DNA from 4 places in the Ningiella algicola genome. Region 1 is predicted to be linked to each of the others. Evidence: predicted binding sites of a transcription regulator. Region 1 holds the regulator's gene; each other region holds the start of a gene.

The links. The regulator sigma-54, encoded in region 1, starts transcription at its own class of promoters, with help from an activator protein. The targets are predictions, from matches to a motif close to GTTGGCACGNNNNTNGNNT.
Region 2: fliE (flagellar hook-basal body complex protein FliE) is a predicted target of sigma-54. The motif match lies at 1,782-1,800, and genes of this name have one in related genera.
Region 3: PN836_RS09800 (PEP-CTERM sorting domain-containing protein) is a predicted target of sigma-54. The motif match lies at 2,445-2,463, and genes of this name have one in related genera.
Region 4: PN836_RS19180 (DUF2884 family protein) is a predicted target of sigma-54. The motif match lies at 2,657-2,675, and genes of this name have one in related genera.

Annotation. Positions count from the first base shown of each region.
Region 1 covers NZ_CP171821.2:3,947,802-3,952,134, forward strand. Annotated here, with positions in the region: gene rapZ (RNase adapter RapZ) at 1-362, opposite strand, end outside; gene ptsN (PTS IIA-like nitrogen regulatory protein PtsN) at 441-884, opposite strand; gene hpf (ribosome hibernation promoting factor) at 897-1,184, opposite strand; gene PN836_RS17145 (RNA polymerase factor sigma-54) at 1,208-2,728, opposite strand; gene lptB (LPS export ABC transporter ATP-binding protein) at 2,798-3,526, opposite strand; gene lptA (lipopolysaccharide transport periplasmic protein LptA) at 3,523-4,218, opposite strand; gene lptC (LPS export ABC transporter periplasmic protein LptC) at 4,187-4,333, opposite strand, start outside.
Region 2 covers NZ_CP171821.2:1,342,985-1,347,317, reverse strand. Annotated here, with positions in the region: gene PN836_RS06040 (sigma-54-dependent transcriptional regulator) at 1-201, shown strand, start outside; gene PN836_RS06035 (isocitrate lyase/PEP mutase family protein) at 657-1,484, shown strand; gene fliE (flagellar hook-basal body complex protein FliE) at 1,856-2,185, shown strand; gene fliF (flagellar basal-body MS-ring/collar protein FliF) at 2,198-3,898, shown strand; gene fliG (flagellar motor switch protein FliG) at 3,921-4,333, shown strand, end outside.
Region 3 covers NZ_CP171821.2:2,258,445-2,262,777, forward strand. Annotated here, with positions in the region: gene fadB (fatty acid oxidation complex subunit alpha FadB) at 1-567, shown strand, start outside; gene fadA (acetyl-CoA C-acyltransferase FadA) at 587-1,750, shown strand; gene PN836_RS09795 (cold-shock protein) at 1,840-2,049, opposite strand; gene PN836_RS09800 (PEP-CTERM sorting domain-containing protein) at 2,573-3,208, shown strand; gene ilvN (acetolactate synthase small subunit) at 3,449-3,946, opposite strand; gene PN836_RS09810 (acetolactate synthase 3 large subunit) at 3,946-4,333, opposite strand, start outside.
Region 4 covers NZ_CP171821.2:4,393,559-4,397,891, forward strand. Annotated here, with positions in the region: gene PN836_RS19170 (sodium-dependent transporter) at 1-776, shown strand, start outside; gene PN836_RS19175 (NAD-dependent epimerase/dehydratase family protein) at 786-1,673, opposite strand; gene PN836_RS19180 (DUF2884 family protein) at 1,709-2,551, opposite strand; gene PN836_RS19185 (hypothetical protein) at 2,896-3,087, shown strand; gene PN836_RS19190 (mechanosensitive ion channel family protein) at 3,156-4,333, opposite strand, start outside.

The DNA.
Region 1 (4,333 bases):
TCGCGTTCGGCGTTGATAGCATCGGTAAGCGAATTAGACAATTTAAATAAAGGGTGTAGCCTGCGCGTTTCGCTGTATCGTTTTATTAATACGTCATCACTTGCGTCTAAAAATATGATCGTAATATCCCAAAATTCGGGCAGATATGCCAAAATCTCGGATATTTCCTGCTCTGCTTTTGGCATGTTCCTCACGTCTATGCTCACAGCAACCAATTCGTGTTCGTCAGCTAGGGCATGAGTTAAGGTAGGCAGCAGATTTACGGGAATATTGTCAACACAGTAGTAGCTTAAGTCTTCCAGTGCACGAAGCGCAATGGATTTGCCCGAGCCGGAACGACCGCTAATAATTAAAAGCTTCACAACTTACTCCTATGGGCACGCACAAACAGCGTATGAAACAGAGTTTAGAAAGCTTTAAGCTTAATGACCCAACGTGAACTAGGCAAGCGCACTGACGATTTCTTTTTTATCCTCTGCCTTTCTGATGGCTTTGACGATATCTTTGTCGCTGAGTTTTCTGGCAATGCCTGATAGGGCTTTAAGGTGTGTATCGGCTTCTTCGCTTGGTACCAATATCGCGAAGAAAATATCAACAGGTTTGTTGTCAATTGCGTCAAACTCTATGGGTTCGTCGCTGGTGACAATAATCGCCATAATCTGGTTGATGCCATCGATGCGACCATGCGGAATAGCAATGCCGTTGCCGATGCCAGTGCTCCCCATTTTTTCCCTGCTAAGCAAACTGCTCAATACTTCACTTTGGTTTAATCTGGGATTCTGTTTGACAGCAATTTCACTGATGACTTCAAAGATACGTTTTTTGCTATGACAGTCGACCGAACACTGTGTTCGGTCGAGTGAGATAATGTCGCTGATTATCATAGGTAGGAAGGCTCAATGTCGTCTTAATTTCTCTTTGTGCTTAATTACTTGCCGGTCAAGCTTATCAATAAGAGAATCGATGGCCGCGTACATATCGGTGTGTTCAGAATTTGCGAATACCTCTCCGCCATTGAGATGCACAGTGGCTTCTGCTTTTTGATTCAGTTTTTCAACATTCAAAATAACGTGCACGTTGTTGATATGATCGAAGTGTCGCTCTAGCTTTTCAAATTTTGTATCCACGTAAGTTCGCAATGAATCGGTAATTTCCACGTGATGACCGGTAAGATTAATTTGCATATGCTAGGTCCTCTTTTTGCTGTCTATATAAGACTCTTTCTTTGGTTGGATGGGGGAATGTTTAACGATTCCCGATATTTTGCAATGGTTCGCCGAGCAACCTGAATGCCTTGTTCAGCGAGCATTTGTGCAATTTTACTATCACTTAATGGCTTGCTTGTTGGCTCTACCGCAACCAGCTTCTTAATTAAGGCTCTAATTGCAGTAGAAGAACAATTTTCGCCTGATTCGGTTGCCACATGTGAAGAAAAGAAATACTTTAATTCAAATATACCGCGAGGCGTATGCATATATTTTTGCGTGGTTACGCGGGAAATAGTTGATTCATGCATATCCACCATTTCGGCTACGTCATTAAGCACCATAGGCACCATTTTCTCAGGGCCTTTTTCAAAAAACTCTCGCTGCCGTGACACAATACAATGAGAGACTTTGAGTAAAGTCTCGTTGCGGCTCTCTAAGCTTTTGATAAACCATTTTGCTTCTTGTAAATGTGACTTAATAAACTGAGAATCGTTCGGGTTTTTTGTTGTTTTTCCTAAGCTCGCATAGGTTTCGTTTACTGAAAGTGCAGGCAATGCATCGTTATTTAATTCGACCGTCCAAACACCGTTCTTTTTGTATACATTCACGTCAGGAATGACATATTCAGGCTCCTTCGCGGAGATTGCACTGCCTGGGCGAGGATTGAGCGTTTTTAGTAAGCGCATCACCTCTCGAAGGTCGTCCTCTTTGAGCTTCGTTTTTCGCATTAGCGTGCGATAGTCTTTACTCGCTAGCAAATCGGAGTATTCATTGATAATCGCTTTCGCTTCGTCTAACCAAGGCGTGTCTTTATCGAATTGCGCTAGCTGGACGCTGAGACACTCTTGCACAGAGCGAGCTCCTGCGCCTAGGGGATCAAACATTTGCACACGTTTGAGTACACATTCGACTTCGTCAAGCTCAACTTCTTCGTTGTCAATGCTTTCTAAAATATCTTCACTGCTGGTGGTCAGATATCCCGACTCATCAATCGAGTCAATAATTGCGATGGCAATAGAGCGGTCGATTTCTGAAAAGTGCGTGAGTTCCACTTGCCACATGAGGTGATCTTGAATGCTATCCGACGTTTCCCCTTGAAACACATAATCATCATCAGGATTAGTGCCCACCATTTTAATGGGCGCAGAGCTTGAGCCCAAATATTCCTCCCAAGAGCTATCAAGGGGTAGGTCATCCGGCAGATCACCTTTTTCAAGCGCGTCGTGGCTATCCATATTGTCACTGCCAGAGAGTACTTCTGTTTCGGCGCTAGAGGCAGAGTTTGCGTCTTGTTCTGAATTTGACTCTGACGCCTTTTCTTTTTTGGATTCGTCGCCTCGTGAATCATCACCATCTGAGAACTCTTGCTCAGTCATCTCAAGAAGGGGGTTTGATTCTAAAGCCTCTTGGATTTCCTGTTGTAAATCTAAAGTAGATAGCTGCAAGAGTTTTATCGCCTGCTGAAGCTGCGGCGTCATGGTGAGCTGCTGACTAAACTTTAGTTGTAACGAGGGTTTCATCTACTTCCTTTCGTTAATTCGCACTAACGTACAAGCGTATACACATTCACGTATACGTCTAGCACCGAGTTAAAGAGCAAACTGTTCGCCTAAATATACGTCTCTTACGGTTTGGTTCGCTAGTATCTCATCAGGCTTGCCCGATGCGATTAATTCGCCGTGACTGACGATATAAGCTAACTCGCAAACGTCTAAGGTTTCTTTCACGTTGTGGTCTGTGATTAAGACGCCAATACCACGCTCTTTAAGCTGATATATGATCTTCTTTATATCATTAACAGAGATTGGGTCAACACCTGCAAAAGGTTCATCAAGCAATATAAATTTGGGGTTTGCCGCTAGAGCCCGCGCTATCTCGACTCTGCGACGCTCTCCACCAGATAAACTCATGCCCAAATTATTTCTTATGTGATTGATACTGAAGTCATCTAGCAGTTCATCTGCATGCTGCTCCTGTTGGCCTTTGTTCAACTCTTTTCGTGTTTGCAATATGGCCATAAGATTTTCATACACGGTGAGTTTTCTGAAAATCGATGCTTCCTGAGGGAGATAACCTATGCCGTGACGAGCACGCTCATGCATTGGCAGTAAGGTAATATCGAGTTGGTCAATTTGAATCAAGCCAGCGTCCAGCGGAACAAGCCCAACGATCATATAAAAGGTGGTCGTTTTGCCCGCACCGTTTGGTCCTAACAGACCCACAATTTGACCAGTTGACACTTGTATACTGACATCGCGTACAACCTGCCGAGACTTATATGATTTTGCCAAGTGTTGCGCGCTTAAGGTGCTACTCACAGGGGATTCTCATCTTCATTGGTTTTCTTTTCTTTATCGCCATTTTTCTTTTTATCGTCGTCAGCTGTGCTGTCTTCGTTAGACTCAAGTTCTTCAGTTGAAAAGGCACCTGGGCTAATGACTGTTCTCACGGCCTCTTGGCTATTTTCGTCACTTGACGCCAGAATTTGTTCTTTAGTCATATCAAATACGATTAAGTCGCCGGTCACGCTAACCTCATTTTGCATTATCAGCGCGTCGCCATCCAGAGAAAGGCTTTTTGCAGCTACTTTGTAAATGATCTCATTAGCGCTTGCATTAACCCAGCTACCATCGTCTTTTCTTTGTCGATAGCTTGCTGGCTTGCCACTTGCAATAATGATTTCCTGACCACTACCTTGTGATGCGTCAACTTCAACTTTGTCGGCGGTAAGTTCTAAACTACCCTGGCGAATCACAACATTTTCGATAAATATTGACGTCTTATTTTTACCATCAATACTTTGGTCTCTTGAGTCAACAGTAACGGGTAGTGAGAAGTCAGTACTGATTGTTGATAACTCTTCTACTTGCTCTTGAGACTGCACTTGAGGTTGTGCGTTAGACTCTTCCGTTTGCGCGTAAGCTGCAGCGGTAACGCCCATCAGACAAGTGATACCTGCAAAGCATGCTAGAAAAAAGCTATTGGCGCGGGAAAAATTGTGTTCGAACATGTTCTTTGAGCTCATATTGTTGGTTGGCTAAATCGCCTTGTATTCCGACACTCGTGACGTGGTAATCGACGCCACTGATATTTACAACTTGGTCGGAACTCAATGTTTTGGATTG
Region 2 (4,333 bases), 2.1 Mb from region 1:
GCTCAAGTTGATGCACAAGAGTCCGATAACAAATTATTGGGGTCGGAACTTAAATTCCAGGAACATCAAATCATCTTGGATGCGCTGCAAGCCTACAATGGTAAGCGCAAAGATGTTGCTGAGAAGTTAGGCATCAGCCCCAGAACCCTTCGTTATAAGCTCGCGAAAATGCGCGAGTCGGGAATTGAAGTCCCTAATTAACACTTCAAAGCGCTAAAAGTTTGTAAGCAATGATATGGATGTCTCCCTATTGCCGCCTCCCCCAAGAGGCGGCTTTTTTTGCTTTATGAGGGTTGGCTCTTCGAAATGGGGTTTCCGCAGGGGGCTGGTTATTAATAGTCGCTGGCCCGTCCGTGGGCGCTTGGCATTGCACGTCCGTGTGCAATGACACTATTAATAACCAGCCCCCTGCGGAAACCCCATCTCGAAGAGCCAAAACAAGCGCCGGGCTGTTGGTTTGAGTCCGTCTTTGGGCGCTTAGCATTGCACGTCCGTGTGCAATGACACTATTAATAACCAGCTCTCTGCGGAAATCCCATCTCGAAGAGCCAAAACAAGCGCCGGCGTTTTGTATTTAACTTTACTATCAGTTCCGAAAAACACGTGTTTAAACGAGATCTTCTTATACACTAGTTACTCACTTAGGAGATAGTTAGATGACAACACAATTTACCAAGTTTCAAAGCCTACATAACAAACAAGAGCCACTGCTACTTAACAACATATGGGATGCCGCTAGCGCTGCCATAGTGCAAGCAAATGGCGCGAAAGCGCTTGCAACAAGCAGTGCGTCTTTAGCTTGGTCATTGGGTTACGCCGACGGTGCAGCCTTGCCAACATCACAATTAATTGATGCCATTGAACGTATACAGCGAGTTGCGACAATTCCGCTAACCGTAGATATTGAAAACGGCTATTCCGACTTGCCGGATGAAGTTGCCGATTTATGTGAGCGTTTGTGCGCTTTGGGTGTGGTAGGCATTAATATAGAAGATGGAATGGATGCGCCCGAATTGCTAGCACAAAAGATCATGGCAATGCGTGAGCGCGTGGGAGCGCAATTTTATATCAACGCACGAACCGATGTCTATCTGCGTCAGCTAGTCGATGATGCTGAGTGTTTTGATCAAACCCTTGTTCGAATGAAACGCTACATAAAGGCGGGGGCGAGTGGCATTTTTATCCCGGGTTTAAGCGATATCACTGCTGCAAAGCAATTTTCCGATGCTGTAGAAGTGCCAATAAACCTAATGGTAGAAAGTATTTCTTCCGCTTATTTTGATCACGCAAATAGTGGTGCGTCTCGCTATAGCGCTGGGCCGAATCCTTTTCTTGCGGCGTACACTGTATTGCAATCTCAAACGCCAGAGCAAGCTGAAAACAAGCGATTGAACTTTGAAAATATGAATCGCTTATTCAAAGATGGAACCTATAGCATTTTGCCTAAAGAGAATGTTCAAGGGAGGAGCCCCACCTTCAAATAGCATCATTGCACACGGACGTGCAATGCTGAGCGCCCAAGGACGGGCCAGCGGCTATTTGAAGGTGGGGCTCCTCCCTTGAACATTCTCTTTAGGCAACCCTTGCCCAACAATTGCGAACGCCCCACAATGCTGAGCGCCCAAGGACGGGCCAGCAGCTATTTGAAGGTGGGTCTCCTCCCTTGAACATCCTCTTTAGGCAACCCTTGCCCAACTACCGAATTAGCCGAATACCCAAATGACGAGGCAAGTGCAAACCCTTGCCGTTCATTTTGACCATAAATTGCCGCTTTCTCTCAAAATGGCATTTCGATTGCATATGCCCTCGTATCGATTGCAGTTTTAGCAAAAAAATGACGCTTAAGGTAGTTCAAATGGATGTAAAAGCAAACTCACTTTATCAAGAAATGCAGGCCATGGCAGCGCAGGCTAGTGCGGTGCCAAATGCGCCAATGCAGCGTCTTGAAGTTAATCCATCGGGTTCTGAATTCTCAGATATGTTGAGCCAAGCAATTAACAACGTCAATGGCATGCAAAAAGAGTCGCGCACCATGCAGCAACGATTTGAGATGGGTGACCCCGATTTAAGCCTCGTTGACGTAATGGTGGCAAAAGAGAAGTCAGGTATTGCTTTTGAAGCGACTGTTCAGGTCAGAAATAAGCTGCTTGAAGCGTATAAAACCATTATGAACATGCCGGTATAGAGGTAGTAAGACGTGGCTGAATCAACAAGTACCGAACTGGCAATTTCTGACGACATAAGTGAACGTGAAGTTGCTGATGCTCGCAAAAACCCCATTGTCGAGAGTTTAAGTAACGCAGAAACTATCCGTCAAATGACGATGATTGTGACCTTGGTCATTTGTGTTGCTATCGCAATATTCATTTTTTTATGGTCAAAAGAGCCAACCTATCGACCCCTGGCACAAATGCCAGCGCAAGAGATGATAGAAACCCTTGACTATCTTGATCAGCAGCAAGTGCAATACAAAATTGAAGGTACAACCATTTATGTGGTCGACAGCCAGTTTAAAGATGTGCGCTTAGGTATGGTGCGAGAAGGCATTTCCACACAAGAGTCTGGTGGTGCCGATATCATTATGCAAGACATGGGGTTTGGTGTTAGTCAACGCGTTGAGCTAGAACGTCTAAAACACGCACGCGAACAGATGATTGCGCGCACCATCGAAGACATTAATGCCGTAAGCAAAGCGCGAGTGTTATTGGCGCTTCCAAAAGAAAACGTATTTGCCCGTAAAGAAAAGCAAGCCAGCGCGACAGTGGTGGTAACCGCGCTTCGTGGTTCAGTGTTATCGGGTGAAGAAGTTGACTCGATTGTGGATATTGTTGCATCTGCAGTGCAAGGCATGGAGCCTAGCCGCGTGACGGTAACTGACAGCAACGGGCGACTGCTTAATTCTGGCTCACAAGATTCGATGAGTTCACGTGCCCGCAAAGAATACGAGCTTGAGAAAAAGCGCGAAGAAGAGTACTTACAGAAAATTGATTCTATTTTGATTCCTGTGCTTGGCCTGGGTAACTATACTGCTCAGGCAGATGTCAGCATGGATTTTACTGCCGTTGAACAAACTCAACGTCGCTACAACCCAGATTTACCCGCTGTGCGCAGTGAAATGATTTCTGAACAAAATACAGTGGGCGCAATTATTGCTGGTATTCCAGGCGCGCTCACCAATCAGCCACCGCTTGATTCCAATATTCCAGAAGACGCTATGGGCGGCAATGGTGGTGACCAGACCGTTCCTGGTAACCGAACAAAAGAAGAAACACGCAACTACGAATTAGATACCACCATTAGCCACACTAAACAGCAAACGGGCGTAATCAGACGGTTAAGCGTATCTGTTGCCGTTGATCATATTGCTTCTACCGGAGCCGACGGACAGACAGTATCAACGCCAATGTCTCAGCAAGAGTTGTTAAACATTCGACGTTTGCTGCAAGGTGGCATTGGGTTTGACGTCACTCGCGGTGATTCACTTGAAGTGGTCAGTATCCCATTTAATCGCATTGATATGGGTGAGGTAAAAGAGGAAGCATTTTGGCAAGAAGACTTCTTCATGCCCATCTTAAAGCTCGTTATGGGCGCGATTGTTATCATTGTGCTAATAATGGCCGTTGTCAGACCGATGCTTAAGCGCCTCATCTTCCCAGAAGCGGATATGAGCGCAGTAGTGAGTGACGACGATATCGAACTTGACCTTGGTGACGAAACTATGGACATGTTGAGCGATGAATTTGATGAAGCCAAAGTAGGTTTTGCAGCAGACGGTTCGCTCACGCTACCGAACTTAAACAAAGATGAAGATGTGCTTAAGGTCGTGCGTGCCCTAGTTGCCAATGAACCCGAATTATCCGCGCAGGTCGTACGCGGCTGGTTATTAGAAGACGAATAGAAACACCGAATTAGAGAGAATCATGGCAGAAAATACAGCACTACAAACACAAGAAGAAGCGCCAAGCTATGATATTGGCAAGCTTGATGGCATTGAAAAAGCGTCTATCTTGTTATTGAGTTTGTCTGAAGACGACGCCGCGCAGATATTAAAGTTTATGCAGCCCAAGCAGGTTCAAGCTCTTGGCGCCGCGATGGCCGCGATGGATGATATGACGCAGTCAAAAATCAATGCAGTGCATAAGCACTTTATTGAAGAAATTCAAAACTACTCAACCATTGGATTTAAGAGCGAAGACTTTGTTCGCCGCACGCTGACTACGGCCTTAGGCGAAGATAAGGCAGCGCATTTACTTGACCAAATTCTTGCCGGTGCAGGCGCAAAAGGCCTCGAGTCGCTCAAGTGGATGGATTCGAAGCAAGTGGCAAACATTAT
Region 3 (4,333 bases), 1.7 Mb from region 1:
GAGAAAATATTTGGCTGGCCTATGGGCCCAGCGTATTTGCTAGATGTAGTGGGCATGGATACAGCAGACCATGCATCAGGCGTAATGTCTGCCGGTATACCTGAGCGCATGCAAAAAATTGATAACGATCCAGTTACCTTATTGTACAGCAATGAAAGACTTGGCCAGAAAAATGGCAAAGGTTTTTATGATTATGGCAAAGACAAGCGCGGGCGCCCTACTAAATCAGCGGCCGATGCCGCTTACGATTTGTTTAAGCCCCATGTTGCCCCAAGCAAAGAGTTTGATAAAGACGAAGTGATTGCACGCTTGATGATCCCGATGGCAAATGAGGCTATTCGCTGCTTAGAAGAAGGGATCGTAGGAAGTGCCGCAGAAGCCGATATGGCCTTGCTCTATGGTTTAGGCTTCCCTCCCTTTAGAGGCGGCATTTTCCGTTACATTGAGACCATGGGCCTGGATAGGTTTGTAGAGCTTGCCGACAAATACGCTGAACTTGGTCCAATCTATCAAATAACGGATGGTGTGCGCGATATGGCAGCATCTGGCAAATCATACTTCGCTTAAAGGCAACAGGAGAAAGAATATGAAAGATGTAGTAGTAGTCGATTGTATCCGCAGCCCAATGGGTCGCTCGAAAGGCGGAGTATTTAGAAACGTGCGTGCAGAAACCTTATCTGCACACTTGATGACACAGTTACTTGAGCGAAATCCCAATTTAGATCCCGGAGAAATTGAAGACATCATTTGGGGATGCGTGCAACAAACCAAAGAGCAAGGCTTCAATGTTGCCCGAAATGCACAACTTCTTACTGAGATCCCTAGAAGTACCGGTGCAGTTACTGTAAACCGCTTATGCGGTTCTTCTATGCAAGCATTGCATGACGCAGTTTCCGGCATAATGACGGGACGCGGTGATGTTTATATGATAGGCGGCGTAGAACATATGGGACATGTTCCAATGAACTACAATATCGATTTTCACCCCGGACTTGCAAAACATACTGCAAAAGCGTCTGGCAGCATGGGGATGACAGCCGAATTGCTTGGACGACAAAATGGGATCACCCGTGAAATGCAGGACGCATTCGCGGCTCGCTCTCATCAAAAAGCCGCAGCCGCCATGAATAATGGTGGTTGGGATAATGAAATCGTTGGCGTAGAGGGGCATGACGCAGACGGAGTGCTGGTGAAGGTGCAACATGACGAAGTTATCAGACCCGAAACAACCGTTGAAACACTAAGCGGTCTACGCCCTGTGTTTGACCCTGTCAATGGTTCTGTAACAGCGGGGACTTCTTCTGCCATCTCAGACGGTGCTTCGGCGATGCTTATTATGTCAGCTGATAGAGCAAATGCCTTAGGGTTAAAAGCGCGGGCAAAGATTCGCTCAATGGCAGTAGCTGGATGCGATGCAGCAATCATGGGCTTTGGTCCAGTTCCTGCGACTAAAAAAGCGCTTCAACGAGCTGGATTATCGATGGACGATATTGAGCTTGCCGAGTTTAACGAAGCTTTTGCGGCTCAGGCATTGTCGTGTATCAAGCAGTTAGGGTGGCTTGAGACCTATGAAGAAAAAGTGAATTTGAAAGGCGGTGCAATTGCGCTAGGTCATCCATTAGGCTGCTCAGGTGCACGAATCTCAACGACGCTGATAAATAACATGGAAGAGCAAGATGTTGGGATAGGCCTTGCCACTATGTGTATCGGCTTAGGTCAAGGTATTGCAACAATTTTTGAACGCGTTTAACTACCCAGTGGCCGAAATGAAAATGGCGCGATTTACGCGCCATTTATTCAATACTTTTTAAGCAAAGTATTAAGTGGACAGATTGCTAGCTATACCGTTTCTACGTTGGCTGCTTGCAAACCTTTTTGACCTTCTTCAACCTCGAAAGTAACGCGTTGGCCTTCTGGCAGTGTTTTGTAACCTTCCGCAACAATTGCGCGGAAATGGACAAAAACATCTTTTCCACCGTTATCTTGTGTTAAAAACCCATAACCCTTTTCAGGGTTAAACCACTTAACTGTGCCTGTAACCTTAGACATGTAAACCTCAAACTTAATATCAATACAGCGCAAAATTGATGCGCAATCAGCATTAAAGATAAGAAGCTTATTGAAATTAACCGCCAACCTTAAGCTAGCGTATATACTTTTCAGTATCCGATAAGGTCATTAAAATTCTTATCAATAACACCATAAGTTTAGCAGAAGCTCAGAAAACACAAGTGAATCGAGCATATATTTAACAAATAATTCACGCTATTTGGACTTAATCGTTTTAGTTATATTGCCAAGCACAAAGCGCTCGAGATACATCAACATGGGCGCATGATTGTATCCATAGCAAAATCATGCGCCTATGTTGCGTGGAAGTGTCCGCAATCTTTACAATAAGCAATATTTAGTTTTAAAAAACTCGTAAAAACATGGTGTTACAAAATGGTATGAATATTGATTAAAATTGCTCATCAGCACCATATTAATAATCGTGGATTGACTATTAGGTGCTACATGCAGAAATAGTATTTTACTGCGCTTACTCACTCATTTTGGAAAGGACAGTTTTATGAAAAAAGCACTTATCTTAATCACTTGTTTATTCGCTACGTCTGCGAATGCTGCTTTAGTATCATTTACAGACCGGAGCGCATTTGATGCTGCGGCTGGCGCGACTAGCATAGAGGACTTTGATTCATTCACCATCGATACACAATTCCATACAGGTACTCTCGATGTGGGCGACTTTAGCCTTTCAATGACATCAACTCCGAGCACCAATTTTAACATTATCGATGTTCCGCCATTAGCAAATGCAGAGTCCGATGTAAACGGTTCAGCAAATATGCGCGTGTTTACAAATGGCAACTTAGGGGTCGATTTAATGTTCATGTTCGATACCGCCATTTCGTCCTTTGGCGCAGACTTTAGAAGCCTGAATGATGAGATAGCAAGAACTGAGATTGTAGTAGGTGGCGAAGTGCTTACTCTGCCAATTGCGTCTGGTTCTGGTCAGGCCTCTTTTTATGGGTTTACGTCTGACACGGCTTTCACTTCGGTAATCTTTCGTGGAATCGTCAATGACGTATATGGCATTGACAACGTTACATACGGTTCTGCTACTGCGGTATCAGCTCCTTCAACCCTTGCTATGATGTTGCTTGGCGTTGCTGGCTTCGTTGTTGCGCGCAGAAAGCAGGCATAGTTCATACCTCGCAAATATGACTCGGTAGCTTATTCATAAGTTACCGAGACTTTGTGCCCTAGACCCAAAAGATAAACGTCATATTTGAATAAAAAGGGCATAAGATGGACGGGCGACAGTATAGAAATCATTCTTTCCTACAAAGACAATATCCCCACGTTCTCATCGCTCCAACCAGTCTTATAGAATTATATGTAGCAGTGGTTTTTCAATGGATTATACCAGTTTACTCGTGTTGTCCTAAGGACGAAGCGCTCTATCACCTCGAGAAAGACCGCAAACACCCGTTCTGGCTGATTCAGCTATGTCGGCACACTGCTTCATTACATCGCTAAAGGCCGTTAGCTTGTCGCTGGTGCCGGTAATTTCTATGGTGTAGTGCTGAGACGTAACGTCTAGAATACGTGCACGAAATATATCAACGTTTCGCTTCACCTCAGCTCGAGCGCCCTCAGTGCGTGTGGAAACCTTTATTAGCATAAGCTCGCGTTCAACATGTCCCGCCTCAGTTAAATCGACAACACGCAATACATCGATAAGCTTATTCACTTGCTTAGTAATTTGCTCTATAACCTTGTTATCGGCTTGAGTAATGATTGTTAAGCGAGACAAGCTCTCGTCACTTGTGGGCGCTACGCATAAGGAATCGACATTGTACCCACGCTGTGAAAATACACCCATAATGCGCGATAGTGAACCCGGCGCATTTTCCATCAATACTGAAATAATTCGTCGCATTAAGTTCGCTCCGTCTTACTTAATCTCATATCGTCCATCGCTCCATACTTAATTTGCATTGGATAAACATGTTCATTTTGATCCACTGCAATATCCATAAATACCAAACGATTTTTTTCAGCAAAGCATCGTGCCATTGCATCGTCCAATTCATCAAGCTTGTCGACTTTAATACCCACATGACCATAAGCCTCGGCAAGTTTCACAAAATCTGGCATCGAATCCATATAAGAATGGGAGTGACGCCCCTTATAATTCATGTCTTGCCATTGTCTTACCATTCCCAACGCCCGGTTATTCAATGAGATGATTTTTATGGGAAGATCATATTGTAAACACGTAGAAAGCTCCTGAATATTCATCTGAATACTGCCATCACCGGTTACC
Region 4 (4,333 bases), 450 kb from region 1:
TTTCACAAGCCTTTTTCTCTCTTTCGCTTGGCATGGGGATTATGATCACCTATGGAAGCTACATTGATCGTCGCGCAGATCTTCCTGGCTCGGCAAAGCTTGTAGCTTTAACCGACACTGCGGTTGCCTTTACAGCCGGGCTGATGATTTTGCCCGCTATTTTCTCATTTAATCCAAACGTGAATCCTGATGAATTGAGTGAATCCTCAATTTCGATGATTTTTTCATATCTGCCGCAAATATTTTTAGAGATGCAGGCTTCTTTCGGATATTTTGGCGCCAGCGTAATCGCAAGTATCTTTTTCTTGCTTGTGTTTTTTGCAGCTATCACTTCTCTGGTATCTATTTTTGAAGTGCCGGTGGCAGCACTCATGGATGAAAAAGGCGTTAGTCGTAAAAGCTCATTAATGATTTGCGGTGCACTACTGGTGGTCTTTTCAGTATTTTGCGCACTGTCTTTTGGCTTCGTGGGCTTCTTCAGTGAGTTTGTATCCTATGCCGGTACAAACAAGTCCTTTTTCGATGTGGTGTACGATGTCTTCTACGACACGATTTTACCCTTAAACGGTCTGCTGATTTGCTTGTTTGTGATTTATCGTTGGAAGAAATCAAAGTTTAATGAAGAAATTGAGCAAGGTGCCCCTTCATTTAAGGGCAGTATCCTTGAGCGTTACGTCAGCTTTTCCTTAGGCACTTTTATTCCTTTATTTTTATTGCTCATTTTTGCAAATACCGTTGCGCTTAAATACTTTGGCGTGGCGCTAATCGGCGGCTAGCATGAGCTGCTAGTCGAAAGGAGAGCGCAGCATGTCGTATGGGCTTGGGTAAGCCAGGCTCAGCGACAGTGAATTTAAACTTTTTTGTCCGTCAATTACTTTGCCACACAGTGTTCCTGATTTGTCAGTGAACTTAGGGCGTGGCAACTTCAGTACGTCGGCAGCATGCGTGTAACAGTCGATTCGAGACGGATGCTCAGTTGCACATGCATGAAACACTCTTCCAGTTGCCTGTTGGTTGATAATGGCTTTGATAAAACTGAGCGCGTCGGCTTGATGAACCAGATTAACTGCCTCATTCCCGCCATTTATCTGCTCGCGTTGTGATAAAACGTATATGGGATGGCGAAAGCTTGCTCCCCCTGCGCTTGAGGGCCCAATAAGACCAGCCAGGCGTAATATCGCGCTTTTATCTGCGTACCTATGGAGTAAATACCTTTCTATGCTTGCATGCGCTTTGCCAGAGTTTGAAGCAGGGTCAGTGGGGCTATCTTCATCGAGTTGAATCGGATAAATGTGTGATGTTTGCGAAAATACGGATGTGGTGCTGACAAAAATAAGTTGCTCAGCGTTACGTTCAAAGGCCAAATCAATAAGATTTGTTATGCGTTTGATGTACTGCTCAGCATCAATATCTCGCCTGCCAATGGCAATGTTGATAACCAAAGTGCTTTGCTCAAAAAATGAACGGGGTAACTGTTGTTTTAGATGTGCGTTATATATATCAAACTGATAAGCTTCAAGCCCTCTTTTTTGTAAGGTAGCACATTTATCGCGGCTTCGCGTTGTGCCTAAAACACGATAGCCACTTAACAAATAGTGCTCAGCGAGCGGCAAGCCCAACCATCCCAAACCGATAATGCTCACTTTTCGATTTGTCCTTGCTTGACTTGCCATGCTCTCAGGGCCGTCCAAAATGATACTGAGTTCGTCTATGCTCGATTTGCAGATACATTTAAAAGATTTAAGTCCTTTAGTTCAGTAATGCTTTGTAGTTTGTCTTCCGTTTCGTCGATGGCGATTAAGTCCTCGCATAGGGCAGTTGCGTCTTGCTCAAGTGCTTCAGATTGGGTGCTAACTGCTGCATCAATGTTATCGCCCATGGTTTGCATGCGCGTTTCAAAGTCCTGCATGGCGCCGTCTCCACTGAGCATGCTCTTGCCAATAAGTACCAGCATTTCAGCCATTGCGCTGCTGGTTATTTCCTCTATCGCTTGATCTAGATCTCGCTCAAATTCAGTCTGAGTTTCTTGTTTGTCGTTATAGATATTACTTCCAAATGTTCGGCTATCGAATACTAAGGTACCGGGACTTGGATAAACCGTTGATTCCAGTTTTTGCTGAAGTTCATTTAGACGTTTGTTCAGAAGTTTTGGAAGCTCACTACCTTCACCAAGTAGCCCTGTAAAGACTTCTGTGAGTGCTTCATTGGTGAGTTCGATCGCTTTGGCAGCTAAAGCCATTGCTTTCGGTACAGTCGCTTCGAAGCCATCCACATAGGCTATTACGTCTTGTCGTTGTGCACGGGTTAGGTCAATCGATTGACCATTTATGACAGCGTTTCCCGATTCGCTTAGCTCGATTTGGTCATTATCTGTGGTCGTGATAGTCAGCATGGTATTGGTCAATAAAATATCGCCGTCAAGCTGAACATTACAAGTCTCGTTGTTGAAATTATATGCACTTGCATTTGAATGAAATAGCATTGCACTTAATGCCACAGCGCCAAGCGCTAAAATACGAGAGTGCCTGAAAGACATATGCCTGTTAGTCATGTTTGGTCCTTATATTAAGCTTGCAAGTTATCATACGGATACTTAGATGCAAACATCTAGTACCTTTTACCTGATTGCGTGTATATATGTTCGCTAAAAGTGATTTAGCAATTTGTGAGCCATCATTTTAACGCAATAAAATCAATGAGTTAAACAGAAGGTTTAATGTTTAAATAGCTAAAAGCAGGCGCAAACATGCGATGGTTAGCGGTTTTGACCATATTGCTTATCGCAGCAGCAGTAACTTACATTGATGCAAAAAAGACTGAAGTAGCATAGTGCTCAGGCAAACTTTCGGGCATAATACGCCCGATTTTTAGACGTATAGCGAAAATAGGAACGTGATGAACGAAATTCTTGACTTGTTGAAATTTGGGGTCTTGCTGGTGGCACTCGTGCTTGGTTTAAGCTGTATCGTAATGGCTGTTATTTCAACAAAGTCAGGGAAAGAAGCCATGCAAGAGCGAATTGAGTATGGTTTTATGGGTGTTGCAGGGTTAGTAGTTGTGCTATTGATGGCTTACGCCTTAAGCTAACGACAGTTCCTGATAAGCGAATTGCGACGACGGACGTTTTTATCCCGAACGAAGGTGATATTCAGCGCTTATTGACCTACCATGCCAGACCGTTGATTTGGGTCATCACCATTAGCATTGGTAATACGCTGATAGGTCTTTAAGCCAAAGTAGGGCATTATCGACAGAATATGGTCAAATAAATCGGCCTGTACACCTTCATATCTTACCCAATCCTGAATTCGACTAAAACAATACACTTCGATGGGTAAGCCTTTTTCTGAAGGGGGTAATTGCCTAACCATGCATGTAAGTCCTTTATGAATATCTGGATGCTGAGCAATGTAGGCTTGTATGTACGCTCGAAAGGTCCCGACATTGGTGAGTTTCCTGCTATTGACGATATCTAGTCTTCGAGCGTCCAAGTCTTTACAGTGCTGCTCTATATCTATTTTTTTGGAGGCAAGATAGGGTTGTAATATCGCAAGCTTTTCCCATTTTTCTAAGTCGTCGCGACTAGCAAAGCGCAAACTGCGCATATCGATTTGAATTGCTCGTTTGATTCGTCTACCGCCTGAGTCTGACATGCCGCGCCAGTTTTTCACCGCCTCAGTAATCAAGCTGTAAGAGGGCAAAGTCGAGATAGTTTTATCCCAATTTTGCACTTTTACCACCGTTAAACCTATTTCCAGTATTTCGCCGTCAACCTCGTATCGGGGCATTTGTATCCAGTCGCCATTGTTGAACATACGGTTGGCGGCGATTTGAATTCCAGCAACAAAACCCAAAATTGTATCTTTGAATACAAGCAGCAATACCGCGGCAATAGCCGTTAACCCCGACAGTAAGTAAATAGGGCTTTTACCCACAATTAACGAGACAATTAAGAAAATAAGCCCTAAGGTAAACAAGAGTCTAGCAACCTGAATAAAGCCGGTTATGGGTGCTTTTCTCGCAAATCGGGTGGTCTTGTAGATTTGGTCGGTGGCGGTTAATGCACCCTGAAGCGCACTGTAGATAACAATCATGATGTAAACAGCGCTAAGGTTGCCAACGGCAATAAACATCTTGCTATCTGGCACTAGCAGCACGTCTTTACCGAAATAGAGCACAACGCCGGGTACCACTAACGCAAGCCGTCTGAATACTCCTGCCTCTTGCAGATTATCATCCCAATTTGTTTTAGAGAATCTGACTAAGCGAGTGACTTTAAAACGTAATAAGAAAAGGGCGACTAACCAAGCTAAAATCGCGGCAATAATAAGCA